Regions from separate parts of the Algihabitans albus genome, predicted to be linked through region 2. Evidence: predicted binding sites of a transcription regulator. Region 2 holds the regulator's gene; the other holds the start of a gene.

Region 1 (7,921 bases), on a different contig from region 2:
GGCGGACTCCGCCGGCATTGCCGGACGCCGGCTGGGCGATGATGCGATCACGGCCCTGCAAACCTATGAATGGCCGGGCAACGTGCGTCAGCTGCGCAACGTCATAGACTGGCTGCTGATCATGGCCCCCGGTGCCGCCGAGGAACCGGTTCGTGCCGAGCATCTGCCGCCCGACGTTAGCTCTTCCGCGCCGCCCGTCCTACAAGGTTCGGGCGCGGCGGAGATCATGGCGCTGCCCCTGCGCCAAGCGCGCGAGCAGTTCGAACGGCAGTATCTGGAGGCCCAGGTGACGCGCTTCGGTGGCAACATCTCGCGCACCGCCGCTTTCGTCGGAATGGAGCGGTCGGCGCTGCATCGCAAGCTGCGCTCGCTCGGCATCAACAGCGCCGACCGCTGACATCAACAAGGGCTTTTCCATGCCAACAGACGCTTCGCTATGAAGGTCATCGTTTGCGGCGCCGGCCAGGTCGGCTTCAATATCGCGCGCTATCTGGCGAGTGAGAATGCCGACGTCACGGTGATCGATATTTCGCCGGACCTGGTGCAACGGATCTCCGACAGCCTGGACGTCAGCGGACTGGTCGGATTTGCGAGCCATCCGGAAGTGCTGAAGCAGGCGGGTGCGGCCGACGCCGACATGGTGATCGCCGTCACCTACGCGGATGAAGTCAACATGGTTGCCTGTCAGATCTGCCACTCGCTATTCGAGGTTCCGACGAAGATCGCCCGGGTGCGCCATCAGAGCTACCTGGATCCCGTTTGGTCCGACCTCTTCAGCCACGATAACCTGCCGATCGACGTGATCATCTCACCCGAGATCGAGGTTGCGCGCGCGATCAGCCGCCGCCTGTCGGTGCCCGGCGCGTTCGATGCGATCAGCCTCGCGGATGGCCGGATCTCCCTCATCGGCGTCCACGTGCTGGAAGACACGCCGATCATCAACACGCCGTTGCGTCAGCTCACCGAACTCTTTCCCGATCTGAACATCTCTATCGTCGGGATCGAACGCGACGGCAAGGGCATGGTCGCTCATGGTGACAGCGAGCTGCAGCCCGGTGACGATGCCTACTTCGTCTGCGACAGCGAGCATCTGACCCGGGCTTTGCTGACCTTCGGGCACGACGAGCGACAGGCGCGCCGCGTGGTGATCCTCGGCGGCGGCAACATCGGGCTCAATCTGGCGCAGATCATGGAGCAGGAGCAGCCCGAAGTGCAGCTCCGCCTGGTCGAGATGGACAAGCAGCGCGCCGAACTGGTCGCTCAGACCCTCAAGCGCTCCGTGGTGATTCACGGCGATGCCCTGGATCTCGAGATCCTCGGTGAATGCAATATCGGCAGTACGGAAACCGTGATAGCCGTGACGAACGACGACGAGGTGAACATTCTCGCGTCGCTTCTGGCCAAGCGGCACGGCTGCATGCGTGCCGTCACGCTGATCAACTCGACCAGTTACGGCCAGCTCGTCGGACCGCTGGGCATCGACACCGTGGTCAGCCCGCGCGGGATCACGGTTTCCACGATTCTTCAGCATGTGCGCCGCGGCCGCATCCGGGCCGTCTATTCCCTGTCGGAGGATCTCGGCGAGATTATCGAGGCCGAAGCCATGGAGACGAGCCGGCTGGTCGGCAAACCCCTGCGCGACGCCAAGCTGCCGGCAGGCGTGGTCGTGGGCGCCATTCTGCGCGACGAGGAGGTGATGGTACCGCGCGGAGATACGGTCATTCGCGCCGGGGATCTCGTGACCATCTTCGCGGCCAGTAACGCGGTCAAGAAGGTGGAGAAGCTCTTTGCCGTGAAGTTGGAGTTTTTCTAGGGGCTAAAGCTGCGTTCAGGAAAACCTCGGCGAGCGCCGTGCCACGCCCGCTCGCGGACTTCGCTGCGAAGACAAGCGCGCTATCTCCTGCTATGGAGCTACGGAAGTCCAATCCCTCTTCAGTCCGCCGGAGGAGCCATGCCTCGTACTGCCTACGTAAACGGTCGTTACCTGTCGCACGCCAAGGCGGCCGTCCATATCGAAGATCGCGGCTACCAGTTCGCCGACGGCGTCTACGAGGTGGTGCCCGTCCACAATGGCATTCTGGTCGATGAATCTTTGCATCTCGACCGGCTGGAGCGCTCTCTCGGCGAACTGCGGATCGCCATGCCGATGCGTCGCGAGGCCCTGAAGCTGATCAGCCGCGAGGTGATGCGCCGCAATCATCTCAGCAACGGTTTTCTCTACCTGCAGATCACGCGCGGTGTCGCGCCGCGGGATCATAAGTTTCCGGTCGCGGCCAAACCTGCGGTGGTCATGACGGTGCGTCAGATGAAGCCGGCGTCCAAGGAGAAGCTGGAGGCCGGTGTTTCCGTCATCACCGTCCCGGACATCCGCTGGGCGCGGCGCGATATCAAGTCGGTTTCGCTGCTGCCCAACTGCCTGGCCAAGCAGCAAGCCCACGAGGCCGGGGCGCTGGAGGCCTGGATGGTCGATGGCGAAGGACAGGTCACCGAGGGCACCTCGACCAACGCCTGGATCATTACCCAGGACAACGTGCTCGTAACCCGAAACGCCAATCAAGACATCCTGAACGGCATCACCCGGGTGGCGCTGCTGGAGCGCGTGGCCGAAGAGGGCGTGACCTTCGAGGAGCGGTCTTTCACGGTGGAGGAGGCTTTGTCCGCCAAGGAGGCCTTCATCACCTCCTCGACCAACTACGTCATGCCGGTGACCGCGATCGACGGAAAAGCGGTCGGCAACGGTCATCCCGGCCTCCTCACCATGAAGTTGCGTGAGGCCTACGTGAGCTACATCGAGAGCGCCGGAGCCGGGCGTGCAAAGACCGCCGCATGACGAGGTCTGAGACGATGGCCGAGGTGATGGCGCCTGACCTCGTGAGCAGCGGCATACCGCGCCCGCAAGCGCTGCTTTTCGATTGGGACAACACCCTGGTCGACACCTGGTCGACCATTCATCACGCGCTCACGGTCACCTTCGAGGCCATGGGAGAGCGCCCTTGGACTCTCGACGAGACCCGGGCGAAGGTTCGGCAGTCGGCGCGCGAGGCTTTCCCGGCGCTGTTCGGAACGCGGGCCGAGGAAGCCACGCGCCTCTTCTATGAAGCCTTCGAACGCGATCATCTGGCGCATCTGCGGGAACGCAGCGGGGCCGGTGCCATGCTCACCGAACTGTCGAACAGGTCGGAATTGACGCTTGCCGTGGTGAGCAACAAAAGCGGCCGTTTTCTGCGGATCGAAGCCCAAGAGCTGGGGTGGACGGACCACTTCCATCGTTTGGTCGGCGCCACCGACGCGCCGCGCGACAAGCCGGCGCGCGATCCTATCGATTTGGCCTTGGGCGAGAGCGGTTGCGCGGCCGGACCCGGCGTATGGTTCGTCGGCGATACCGACGTGGATCTGCTCTGCGCCGTCAACGCCGGGTGCACGCCCATTCTGATTCGGGACGAACCGCCTGCCGCCGGGGAGTTTCCGGGGCACGAACCAGCGGCGCATGTTGCCGACTTTTCCGCTCTTTTGAACTTGGCGCTCGGCCGGTGAGTCCGAACTGAGGGAGCGGTGACAAAGAAAGGCGCCTCGGTTTCCTTTTAAACCAAGCTTCTGCATACTACTTCTCGGAGGTCGGTTCGCCACGAAAACTTGGCGCGCCGGGTCTTTGCGCGACAGCTTGCACCAGCCCGGTGAGCTGCGCGACAAACAACAATCGGGCTTGAACAAAAACAACAGGGACAGACGCAATGGCCGGCGAGAAGTCGCAAAACGTGCAGGATGTTTTTCTTAATCACATCCGCAAAAACAAGGTTCCGGTCACGATCTTTCTGGTCAACGGTGTAAAGCTGCAAGGAATTGTAACCTGGTTCGACAACTTCTGCGTCCTGCTGCGGCGCGATGCGCATTCGCAGCTCGTCTACAAGCACGCCATTTCCACTGTGATGCCTTCGGCGCCGATCTCTCTGTTCGAGCCCAGCGAGCGCGAAGAGGCCTCGGCCGAGGCCTGAGGCGGCGGGTTCGGATTTGACGCGGAGCTCTGATCACCTGTGTGCAAACGGGCAGGGGCGGGGTCACCAGACGGGAACCGGCGAAGCCGGCGCGGCGACGAGAGCCTGCGTTATCCACCCCAATCTGCGGGACGGCCCGTCCGCTGACGATCCTCGCACCGCCGAGGCGCGTTTGGCCGAGGCCGTGGGCCTCGCACAGGCCATCGACCTCGCGGTGGTGCTGGAGACTGTGGTCCGGGTCGAGCGCAAGCGGCCGGCCACGCTCTTCGGCAGTGGCCAGGTGGAGCGCCTAGCCTCCGACATCGACCTCGCGGACGTCGAGGTTGCGGTTATCGATGCCCAGCTTTCACCGGTTCAGCAGCGTAACCTGGAGCGCTCGTTGAAGTGCAAGGTGATCGATCGCACCGGCCTGATCCTGGAAATCTTCGGGGAACGGGCCCGGACGAAGGAAGGTCAACTTCAGGTCGAGCTGGCGCACCTCAGCTACCAGCGCTCGCGCCTCGTGCGCTCCTGGACTCACTTGGAGCGGCAGCGCGGCGGTTTCGGCTTTCTGGGCGGTCCGGGCGAAAGTCAGCTCGAGATCGACCGCCGGCTGATTACCGACCGCATCGCGCGGCTCAGGCGTGAGCTGGGACAGGTCAAGCGCACACGCGAACTGCACCGCTCGGCCCGCCGCAGGGTTCCTTATCCGGTGGTCGCCTTGGTGGGCTACACCAATGCCGGAAAGTCCACCCTCTTCAATCATCTCACGGAAGCGCAGGTTTTCGCGCGCGACCTTCTGTTCGCGACACTCGATCCGACCATGCGCCGTTTGGAGTTGCCGAGCGGACAGTCCGTGATCCTGTCCGATACCGTCGGCTTCATCTCCGATCTGCCGACCGATCTCGTGGCGGCCTTTCGGGCGACGCTGGAGGAGGTGCTGGAGGCGGATCTCATCCTGCATGTTCGCGACATCGCGCATCCCGACAGCGAGGCTCAGCGTTTGAGCGTGCTGGAGGTGCTGTCGGATCTTGGTGTCGAGCCCGAGGCCGAGGGCAGTCAACCGGTTCTCGAAGTGCTCAACAAGATCGACCTGCTGGACGCGGATTCCCGCGAAGTTCTGGCCGCGCAGGCCGGCCGGCGAGACGATCAGGTCTGTGTGTCGGCTGTCGAGGGATTGGGCCTGGAAGACCTGCTCGCGATGGTCGAGCGGCGTCTGCAGGCCGCGCACCGCTCCATCGCCTGTTCGGTGAACCTCAGCGACGGCGCCGCGATCGCCTGGCTCTACCAGCACGGCCATGTCACCGGGCGGCGCGACGACGAAGGGCAAGCTCATCTGGTCGTGAGTCTCGCCCCGGCCGACCTCGAGCGCTTCCGCCGCCGTCACGGAGACGGCAGCCGTATCAGAGATCTCGGCAGGCGCTAGCCGCGCTTCCCGTCGGCGACGGATGGGAATTGCGGCGGCGGCGGAGCACTAAGCTTTTATGATCGTGGCGGCTTTCGGTTGACACTCCGACAGCCCCTCATATATGCACCTCAGCACTCTCGGCACGGGAGTGCTAACAGCCGGTCGCTGCAGACTGCGCGCGTCGGCTTTGCTTTGTAATCCATGACCAACCGCCCCAAAGGGAGGAGCTCCATGAAGTTTCGGCCGTTGCACGACCGCGTGGTCGTCGAGCCTCTGCAAGACGAGGAAAAGACCACCGGCGGCATCATCATTCCCGACACCGCCAAGGAAAAGCCGATGCAGGGCAAGGTCATTGCCGCGGGCCCCGGCTCGCGTGGCGATGACGGCAAGGTCAATGCTCTCGACGTCAAGAAGAACGACCGGGTGCTCTACGGCAAGTGGTCGGGCACCGAGGTCAAGATCGACGGCAAGGATCTTTTGATCATGCGCGAGTCCGACATCATGGGCGTGATCCAGTAAGCGCGAAGCTCTGCAAGGCTAGCGCGCTCACGTAAGACAAGGAGAGGTTACGACATGGCAGCGAAAGACGTTCGCTTTTCTTCCGACGCACGCCAGCGGATGCTGCGCGGCGTCGACATTCTGGCCGACGCGGTCAAGGTCACGCTCGGTCCCAAGGGCCGCAACGTGGTGCTCGACAAGTCCTTCGGTTCGCCCCGGACGACCAAGGACGGCGTGACGGTCGCCAAAGAGATCGAACTGGCTGACAAGTTCGAGAACATGGGCGCCCAGATGGTGCGCGAAGTCGCCAGCAAGACCAACGATCTGGCCGGCGATGGCACCACCACGGCGACCGTGCTGGCGCAGTCGATCGTGCGCGAGGGCTCCAAGGCCGTTGCCGCCGGCATGAACCCGATGGACCTCAAGCGCGGCGTCGAGATGGCCGTCGAGTCCGTCGTGGCCGACCTCAAGAAGCGCTCCAAGAAGATCTCCAATCCCGACGAAGTGGCTCAGGTCGGCACGATCTCGGCCAATGGCGACAAAGAGATCGGCGACATGATTGCCGACGCCATGCAGCGCGTCGGTAACGAGGGCGTCATCACGGTCGAAGAGGCCAAGAGCCTGGACACCGAGCTGGATGTGGTCGAGGGCATGCAGTTCGACCGTGGCTACCTCAGCCCCTACTTCGTGACCAACGCCGAGAAGATGATCTGCGAGCTGGAGAACCCCTACATCCTGCTCCACGAGAAGAAGCTGTCGGGTCTTCAGCCGATCCTGCCGCTGCTGGAGTCGGTCGTGCAGTCCAGCCGTCCGCTTCTGATCATCGCCGAGGACGTCGAGGGCGAGGCCTTGGCGACCCTGGTGGTCAACAAGCTGCGTGGCGGCCTCAAGGTTGCCGCCGTCAAGGCCCCGGGCTTCGGCGACCGCCGCAAGGCCATGCTCGAGGACATCGCGACCCTGACCGGTGGCCAGGTCGTCAGTGAGGATCTCGGCATCAAGCTCGAGAACGTCGACATCAAGATGCTCGGGCAGGCCAAGAAGGTGACGATCACCAAGGAAGAGTCCACGATCGTCGACGGCGCCGGCAAGAAGAAGGACATCGAGGCCCGCTGCGGTCAGATCCGCGCCCAGGTCGAAGAGACCAGCTCGGACTACGACCGTGAGAAGCTGCAGGAGCGCTTGGCCAAGCTGGCCGGCGGCGTTGCGGTGATCCGGGTCGGTGGCTCCACCGAGATCGAGGTCAAGGAGAAGAAGGACCGCGTCGACGATGCCATGCACGCAACCCGTGCGGCTGTCGAAGAGGGCATCGTCCCCGGTGGCGGAACCGCTCTTCTCTACGCCTCGAAGGGTCTGGACAAGCTGACCCCGGGTAACGACGACCAGCGTGTCGGTGTCGACATCGTCCGCCGGGCGCTGCAGGCGCCGATCCGTCAGATCGTCGAGAATGCCGGAAGCGACGGCTCGGTGGTCGTCGGCAAGCTGTTGGAGCAGAAAGACAAGAACCACGGCTTCGACGCTTACGCCGGCGTCTACTGCGACCTGGTCAAGGCCGGTATCATCGATCCGACCAAGGTGGTGCGCACCGCGCTGCAGGACGCAGCTTCGGTCGCCGGTCTGATGATCACCACCGAGGCGATGGTGGCCGAGAAGCCGGAGAAGAAGGACGACATGGCCGGCGGTGCGCCCGATATGGGTGGCATGGGCGGAATGGGTGGCATGGGCGGAATGGGCTTCTAGGCTCCTCCGTACCAGACAACCGCGTCCGAAGGATCGGGCCGCGGGGCGCAAGCCTCGCGGCCCTTTTCTTTATGGTCTGGGTTCGGGGTGGGCTTGGCCCGTATTCGGGGCGGCTTCTTGTGCGTTTCCGCTTGGGCCCTATTCTTGAGGCACGATGCAGATCGATCCGCAAAAGGTTCAAGACGTGATTGCCGAGGTGGCCGCCGAGGTCGTGCTGCCGCGCTTTCGCGCGCTCGCGGCCCATGAGGTGCGCGACAAAGGCGTCAATGACTTCGTGACGGTGGCTGACGAGGAGGCCGAGGCGGCG
Region 2 (7,921 bases):
GTGCGCGGTGCTGGCGGGTCGCGAGTTTGTCGCGCCCCCGAGTGATACGGCCATGCGCACCCGGCCCGATGCCCAGGTAGTCGCCTCCGCGCCAGTAGGTGAGGTTGTGGCGGCAGGCCTCGCCGGGACGGGCGTGGTTGGAGATCTCGTAAGCCGGCAATCCTTCGGCGGCGAGGGTGTTTTGTGTCGCCTCGAAGAGGTCGGCGGCCGTCTCGGGCTCGGCCAGCGGCAGCTCGCCACGGCGTGCCCGCGCGTGAAAAGCCGTGTTTTGCTCGATGGTCAGCTGATAGAGTGAAAGATGGTCGCAACCTTCACCCAAGGCGCGGCGTAGCTCTTCCGCCCAGGCCGCCGGAGTCTGGCCGGGCCGGGCATAGATCAGGTCGAAGGAGACGCGCTGGAACTGCCCTCGTGCCAGGGCCACGGCTGCCATCGCTTCGGCGGTGTCGTGCTCGCGTCCCAGGAAGCTCAAGTCCCGATCGTTCAGGGCCTGCACGCCGAGCGACACGCGGTTGACGCCGGCGTCGGCATAGGCCGCAAAGCGAGGTGCCTCGACCGAAGTGGGGTTGGCCTCCAGCGTCACCTCCAGCTCGGGCGCTGCCGGCCAGTGGTGCTTGACCGCCGCAATCAAAGCTGCGGCCGTTTCCGGCGCCATCAAGGAGGGCGTACCGCCACCGAAGAAGATCGAGCTGACGCGCCGCTCCGGCGTTTCACCGGCATAGTGAGCGAGTTCCGCCAACAGCGCCTCCCGCCAGCGCACTTGGTCGACTGTGTCCCGGACGTGGCTGTTGAAGTCGCAATAGGGGCACTTGGAGCGGCAGAAGGGCCAGTGAATGTAGACGCCGAACCCGGGATCCTGCTTCGGCCGGGCATCGAGCGTTGTCCGGTCCGACTCCCTATCGGAAATTCCCTGTCCGCTGCGAGACTGAGAAGAGTCCGCTTCGTCTCTATGACTAGGGTGGCCTTGCACGGTATCTCGAGCCTTCTCGCGGCGAGGGTGCAGACTGGTGCCGCCGGCATGCTCCGCCGCCGGCCGGAGAGCAGCCTACTGCAGATCTTCCAGACGGCGCTTCAGTTGTGCGAAGGCGCGGGCGCGGTGACTGATCGCATGCTTTTCGGCCGGCGGCATTTCTCCGAAGGTGCGCGAGTCGCCTTGAGGCAGGAAGATCGGGTCGTATCCGAAGCCCCGGTCGCCGCGCGGGGGGAAAGTCAACTCGCCTTCAACACGGCCTTCGAAGACTTCGACCGAACCATCCGGCCAAGCCAGTGCCAGCGCACAGACGAAGTAAGCGTTGGCATGACTGCCGTTGCGCTGTGCCAGGGCTGTGCGATCTCCCAGTTCCTGCTCGACGCGCGCCATGGCGACCGAGAAGTCCTTCTGCGGGCCCGCCCAGCGCGCCGAATAGATGCCCGGGGCACCATCGAGCGCCGGGACCACGAGCCCGGAGTCGTCGGCGAGCGCCGGCAGATTGGCGCCGATGGCTGCGGCCACGGCCTTCAACTCCGCGTTGGCGGCGAAGGACGTGCCGGTTTCCTCCGGCTCGGGCAGCCCCAGCGCGCCAGCCGAGATGGCTTCGAGCCCAAAGGGCGCGATCAAATCGTCGATTTCCCGGATCTTGCCGGGATTGTGGCTGGCAATCACCAGCTTGCCTGTGAGCGTACGCGAATGCATACGCGGTAACATAGTTACGCGGCAAAGATTGTGCAGCCCCCGCTCGCGAGGCGTACCGCCAACGTTACGCCGGCGCCAACCCGACGGCCTTTTGTTGAAGCGCAACCAGGTCGGCAACACCCCTCTCGGCCAACTCCAGCAGCTGGTCGTATTGCTCGCGGGTGAAAGGTTCCTGCTCCGCAGTGGCCTGGACTTCCACAATGCCGCCGCCGGCGGTCAGTACGAAGTTGGCATCGGCCTGAGCGGTCGAATCCTCGGCATAGTCCAGATCGAGGATGGTCTCGCCCTGGTAGATGCCGCAGGAGATCGCTGCGACCGGCTCGCGCAGGGGGATCGTCTTGACGGCCCCGAAGCGTTGCATGTGTTGAAAGCAGAGGTGAAGGGCCACGTACGCGCCGGTAATCGAGGCCGTACGTGTACCGCCATCGGCTTGAATAACGTCGCAGTCCAGTTTGATCTGCCGCTCGCCGAAGCCGGTCAGATCGGTAACGGCGCGCAGAGAGCGGCCGATCAGTCTTTGAATCTCCTGGGTGCGACCCGATTGCTTGCCGCGCGCCGCCTCGCGGTCGATGCGGCTGTCGGTCGAGCGGGGCAGCATGCCGTATTCCGCTGTGACCCAGCCGCGTCCGGAGTTGCGCAGCCAAGGTGGCACACCTTCGATCAGACTGGCGGTGCAGAGGACGTGGGTGTCGCCGAACTTCGCCAAACAGGAGCCTTCGGCATATTTGTTGACCTCCGTCTCCAAGACGACGGGGCGCAGTTGATCGCGCGTGCGGCCGCTTGGGCGCATAGAAAACTCCTGGTGTTTCCGGTGAAGAGGCGTTGAGCGCGGCATAGCGCGGGTTCCTATAGGCTTGCAAGGGCCCTCTGGCGCCGCTTTGAGATCGGGCCTGTCGTGGGAGTCCGCCGGCGGCGCTTGTGCGGCAGGGGGCGACGTTGAAGTGACCGGCCGATTCGCTTACATCGGAGACGGCCGCCAAGAGCGCAGTCGCTGCGGGCGAGGCGGCGATTCAACCGGGGAGTAGCGCGCAACCGAGATGAGCAGCGTCAGGTCCGCAGTCGAGCAAATCGCCAGCGAACTGGGTGGCCTCAACGCCCGGCATCGCGACATCTTCCGCCGTATCGTGGAGGCTTATGTCGAGACCGGCGCGCCGATCGGCTCGCGCAGCCTGTCGCAACAGCTTGGCATGACGCTGTCACCGGCGACGATCCGCAACGTCATGGCGGATCTCGAGGATCTCGGCTTGCTGATGGCGCCGCACACCTCCGCTGGCCGCCTGCCGACCGAACTGGGGCTGCGGCTGTTTGTGGACGGTCTCCTGGAGCGCGGGAACCTAACCCGCGAGGAGCGCTCGGAAATCGATTCGCGCTGCGCCGCGCAGGGACGCAGCTTTACCGAAGTCATGGAGGAAACCTCCTCCATGCTGTCCGGTCTGTCACGCTGTGCCGGCCTGGTTTTCGCCCCCAAGTCGGACGCGCCGCTGAAGCATATCGAGTTCGTCTCGCTTGGCCCCGGCCGCGCTTTGGTCGTCCTGGTCACCCAGTCGGGACAGGTCGAGAACCGCGTGATCGACGTTCCGATCGGCTTGCCGCCCTCGTCCCTGGTCGAAGCGGGCAACTACCTGGCGGCGCGCTTGCGCGATCGCGGTCTCGGCGAGGCTTGCGGCGCCATCCAGAGCGAGTTGACTCAGACGCGCGCCGAGCTCGACACGCTGACCCGAAAGGTGATCGAGGCGGGTTTGGCCACCTGGTCCGGCGATGCGCCGAGCGGCGGTGGAGCTTTGATCGTGCGCGGTCAGCATCAGCTGCTTGACGATGTGCAGGCTCTCGAAGACCTGGAGCGCATCCGTCACCTCTTCACCGCGCTGGAGCGCAAGGAAGCGCTGCTGAAGCTGCTGGAGATGACGGAGATGGCTGAGGGCGTGCAGATCTTCATCGGCGCCCAGAACGAACTCTTTGGCTTGACCGGCTGTTCCCTGGTGGTGGCGCCCTACACCAACAGTGAGCAACAGATCGTCGGCGCCGTCGGCGTGATCGGCCCGACACGCATCGACTACGCCCGCATCATTCCGATGGTGGATTATACCGCCCAGGCTGTCGGCCGTTTGCTCGGCCGGCCATCCTGATCCACGCAACTGAGAGACTAAGGTAAGAAACGGAGCGTCATGACCGCCGATCCGAAGCAGAAGCCCGAAGGGCCGAGCACGGCCGACTTTGTATCCGATGAGCCTGCCCCGAAACCGGCCGAGGCCGCCGCAGCGGAAGCTGCCGCTGCGCAGGCCGCGGACGAGGAGGAGGCAATCTCGTTCGACGAAGAGACCTTGGAGGCTCTGGATTTAAACGAAGGCGAAGGCAACTTCGGCAGCCCTCAGGCGACAACGCCGCGTGAGGCCGAACTCGAGGCACAGGTTGCCGACACGAAGGATCAACTCGTGCGCGCGCTGGCCGAGACCGAGAACTTGCGCAACCGCGCCCGCCGCGAGAAGGCCGAAGCCCTGAAATACGCCGCCGCGCCATTGGCGAAGGATCTGCTGAGCGTGGCCGACAACCTGAAACGCGCTCTGGCCGCCGTTCCGACCGATGCCGTCGAGCAGGACCCGGCGCTGAAGACGCTCTTGACCGGCGTCGAGATGACCGACAAGGCCTTGGGCGACGCCTTCGCTAAGCATGGAATCGTGCCCATCGATCCGATCGGCGAGAAGCTGGACCCTCACCGCCACGAAGCGATGATCGAGATCGACGACCCGACCAAGCCGGCCGGCACGGTGGCGCAGGTCTACGAACTCGGTTGGCTGCTTGGCGAGCGCCTGTTGCGCCCGGCCCGGGTTGCCGTCGCGAAGGGCGGTCCGAAGGCGGGAACTGCCGGCGGTCAGGAGAACGACGAGCCGCCCGAGCCCGGCTCGACCGTCGACACGCAGGCCTGAGGCCGGGTCCCGTTTCGGCCGAGACTGGGGCGGGCCAGGGCGTCAGTCCTCGACGAGAGTTCTCAATCTGTAGAGCAACTCCAGCGCCTGCTTCGGCGTCAACTCGTCCGGGTTGATGGTCCGAAGTTCCGTATCGCTGAGGCTTTCTTGCGGCTGCGGGACGGCCCTATCGCTCCGGGGCACCGCCGCGAAGAGCGGCAGGTCGTCGGCGAGCCGGGTCAAAGCCCCCGCTTGTTCGCCCTGTTCGAGCAGTCCCAGCACCTCCTCGGCCCGGGTCACGGCGGCAGGCGGCAAGCCGGCAAGACGGGCGACGTGGATGCCGTAGGAGCGGTCGGCGGCGCCCGGTGCGACCTCATGCAGGAAGACCACCTCGCCCTGCCATTCCTTCACCCGCATGGCGTAGCAGGACAAGCGCTCCAGTTTGCCGGCCAGATGCGTGAGCTCGTGATAGTGGGTTGCGAAGAGGCCGCGACAGCGGTTCACCTCGTGGAGATGTTCGACGCAGGCCCAGGCGATCGACAGGCCGTCGAAGGTCGCGGTCCCACGGCCGATCTCGTCCAGGATGACCAGGGACCGAGCCGTTGCTTGATTCAGGATTGCGGCTGTCTCGACCATCTCCACCATGAAGGTGGAGCGTCCGCGCGCCAAATCGTCGGCCGCGCCGACTCGGCTGAACAGCCGGTCGACGGTGCCGATCTTCGCGCGGGCCGCTGGGACGAAGCTGCCCATCTGAGCGAGCACGGCAATCAGGGCGTTCTGCCTCAGGAAGGTGGACTTGCCGGCCATGTTGGGGCCGGTGACAAGCCAAAGCTGCTGAGCTTTGGAGAGGTCACAGTCGTTGGCGACGAAACGCGCGCCCTCGTTGGCCGCAAGCGCCGCCTCCACCACCGGATGTCGCCCGTCCTCCACGACGAAGATCGTCGAGTCCTCGACCTGGGGCCGGGTCCAGCGTGCTTCGGCCGCCAACTGGGCCAGACCGGCGGCCACGTCCAGTTCGGCGAGGGCGCGCGCGACTGCCGCGACCGGATCCGCGCGCTGTAGCACCTCCTCGACGAGCTGGGCGAAGATTTCCAGCTCGACTGCCAGCGCCCTGTCCGCAGCCTGCAGAATCTTCTGTTCCAGCTCGCCAAGTTCGGTCGTGCTGTAGCGGACCGCCGACGCCAAGGTCTGGCGATGGACGAAACCGGCTGCCGGATCCTGCGGCATCTTCGCGGCATTGGTTGCGGAGACTTCCAGGAAGTAGCCCAGCACGTTGTTGTGCTTGACCTTGAGGCTGCCGATACCGGTTGCCGCCGCATACTTGGCCTGCAGGCCGGCGATCAGGCGTCGGGATTCGTCGCGAAGCTGCTTCAGCTCGTCCAGGTGCGGCGCATAGCCGGCGGCGACGAAACCGCCGTCGCGCGTGAGCATGGGCAACTCCGGTGCCAGAGCTCGACTGAGGCGGTCGATGAGTCCCTCTTGCTGGCCCAACGCTTCGGCTGAACGGGTCAAAGCGGCGGGTGGCGGGTCTTCGCTCAGGCCCAGCAGATCGCCTTGCAGACCGGCGGCCTGCCTGAGGCCGTCGCGGATCGCGGCCAGATCGCGAGGACCGCCGCGCCCCAGCGATAGCCGCGACAGCGCGCGTTCCATGTCGGGAGCCTGGCGCAGACGGTTGCGCAGGCCCTCACGTAGATCCGCGCGTTCGACCAGCCAAGCGACGGCGTCCAACCGTGCCGCGATCTCACCCTCGTCGGTCAAGGGCGCCGACAGCCTTTGTGCCAGCAGGCGGGCGCCGGCCCCGGTCACCGTGCGGTCGAGAACGTTGAGCAGCGTGCCCTTGCGTCCGCCGGTCAGGGATTCGGTCAGCTCGAGGTTTCGCCGCGTCGCCGGATCGATCTCCATGACTGTCCCGCGCGCTTGACGGCGCAGCGGCGTCAAGCGCGGCAGCTTGCCTTTCTGTGTCAGCTCCACGTAGTCGAGTAGCGCTCCGGCCGCGGCCAGCTCAGCCCGCTCGAAGGCGCCGAAAGCGTCGAGCGCTTCGACCTCGAACACCGCCTGCAGACGGCGCCGCGCATTTTCGCTGTCGAAGCGCGCGGAGGGCAGCGGGGTTAAGGCCGCCTTCCAGTCGCCTAGCAGCTCGAAGAGGTCGGCACGCTGCAGCAGGCGTTCGGGCAGCAGCAGCTCGCCGGGAGCGATCCGGGCGAGGGCCGCACCCAGATTGCCGGGCGTCACGGCTTCGGCCAGAAAGTCGCCTGTCGAGACATCGAGCCAAGCGAGTCCGAGTTCACTGCCCGCGTCCGTCAGCGCGGCCAGATAGTTGTGCCGGCGGGCGTCGAGCAGCTCATCCTCGGTTAGTGTACCGGGGGTGACCAGGCGCACCACGTCGCGCTTGACCACCGACTTGCTGCCGCGTTTCTTCGCCTGAGCCGGATCTTCGAGCTGCTCGCAGATCGCGACCTTGTGGCCCTGGCGGATCAGGCGCGCCAGATAGGCCTCGGCAGCATGCACCGGCACGCCGCACATTGCGACCTCCTCCCCAGCATGCTGGCCACGCTTGGTCAGGGTGATGTCCAGATCCGCCGCCGCGACTTTGGCGTCTTCGAAGAAGAGTTCGTAGAAGTCGCCCATGCGGTAGAACAGTAAGGCGTCCGGGTATGCCCGCTTGATCTCCCAATACTGGGCCATCATCGGGGTCGCGGGGGGCGCGGATTTCGTTTCGGAAGCGGAAGGGGCGCTGTCTGGCATGGGCTGCGGAGGTGAGCGGATGCGGGAGGCGGACAGTAGCATCGGGGCCCGCGTGTCCCGACTCGGAATTTCGGTACCTGGAGATTCGAGATCGAAATGAAAAGGGCGCCGAGCATCCTTGCCTCGTCCTGCGACTCCGAATAGGACAAAGCCAATACAGATCAACTGGAGGCGATAGAGCGTGAGCGACGGGACAATGCCGGTCATCGAAGTGGTCGGCCGTTTCGAAACGAGAGCGGCCTTCGAACAGGCGGTCAGGGCGCTGACCGCCACGGGCTTCGGCCATGCCGACCTATCGGTGCTGGACAGCCACGAGTCGCTGGACGCCGCCGGTGAGGAGCGCGAAGCCTGGCGTGAAACTCTGGCCGCGTTGACCGGCGAGGTGAATTTCATCGGCCCGATCGCGGCGGCCGGCCTGATTGCAATCGCCACCGGGCCGGTCGGGGGCGCCATCGCTCTGGCCGCCGGTGCGGGGCTCTCAGGACTTGCTGCGCGCGACGTGCTGGAGAAGATCCAGGCGACTCCGCATACCGAGGCTTTCGCGCGCGCCCTTGAAGCCGGCGCGGTTCTGCTCTGGGTGCGGGCGGATACCCCCGAGACGCAG

What was found. Region 2 encodes HrcA, which represses chaperone genes, less so after heat shock. Its sites were predicted from a motif close to GTTAGCACTCNCCNNNGGNGAGTGCTAAC; they were not measured.
Region 1: the regulator HrcA is predicted to act here: its motif matches at 5,507-5,535, upstream of DBZ32_RS02160 (co-chaperone GroES).

What each region holds. Positions count from the first base shown of each region.
Region 1 is NZ_QXNY01000002.1:135,828-143,748, forward strand. It holds gene ntrX (nitrogen assimilation response regulator NtrX) at 1-397, shown strand, start outside; gene trkA (Trk system potassium transporter TrkA) at 437-1,813, shown strand; gene DBZ32_RS02140 (D-amino-acid transaminase) at 1,952-2,830, shown strand; gene DBZ32_RS02145 (HAD family hydrolase) at 2,827-3,534, shown strand; gene hfq (RNA chaperone Hfq) at 3,732-3,992, shown strand; gene hflX (GTPase HflX) at 4,105-5,397, shown strand; gene DBZ32_RS02160 (co-chaperone GroES) at 5,611-5,898, shown strand; gene groL (chaperonin GroEL) at 5,953-7,614, shown strand; gene DBZ32_RS02170 (inositol monophosphatase family protein) at 7,769-7,921, shown strand, end outside.
Region 2 is NZ_QXNY01000004.1:430,266-438,186, forward strand. It holds gene hemW (radical SAM family heme chaperone HemW) at 1-967, opposite strand, end outside; gene rdgB (RdgB/HAM1 family non-canonical purine NTP pyrophosphatase) at 1,043-1,669, opposite strand; gene rph (ribonuclease PH) at 1,734-2,459, opposite strand; gene hrcA (heat-inducible transcriptional repressor HrcA) at 2,707-3,795, shown strand; gene DBZ32_RS12135 (nucleotide exchange factor GrpE) at 3,835-4,593, shown strand; gene mutS (DNA mismatch repair protein MutS) at 4,636-7,317, opposite strand; gene DBZ32_RS12145 (hypothetical protein) at 7,499-7,921, shown strand, end outside.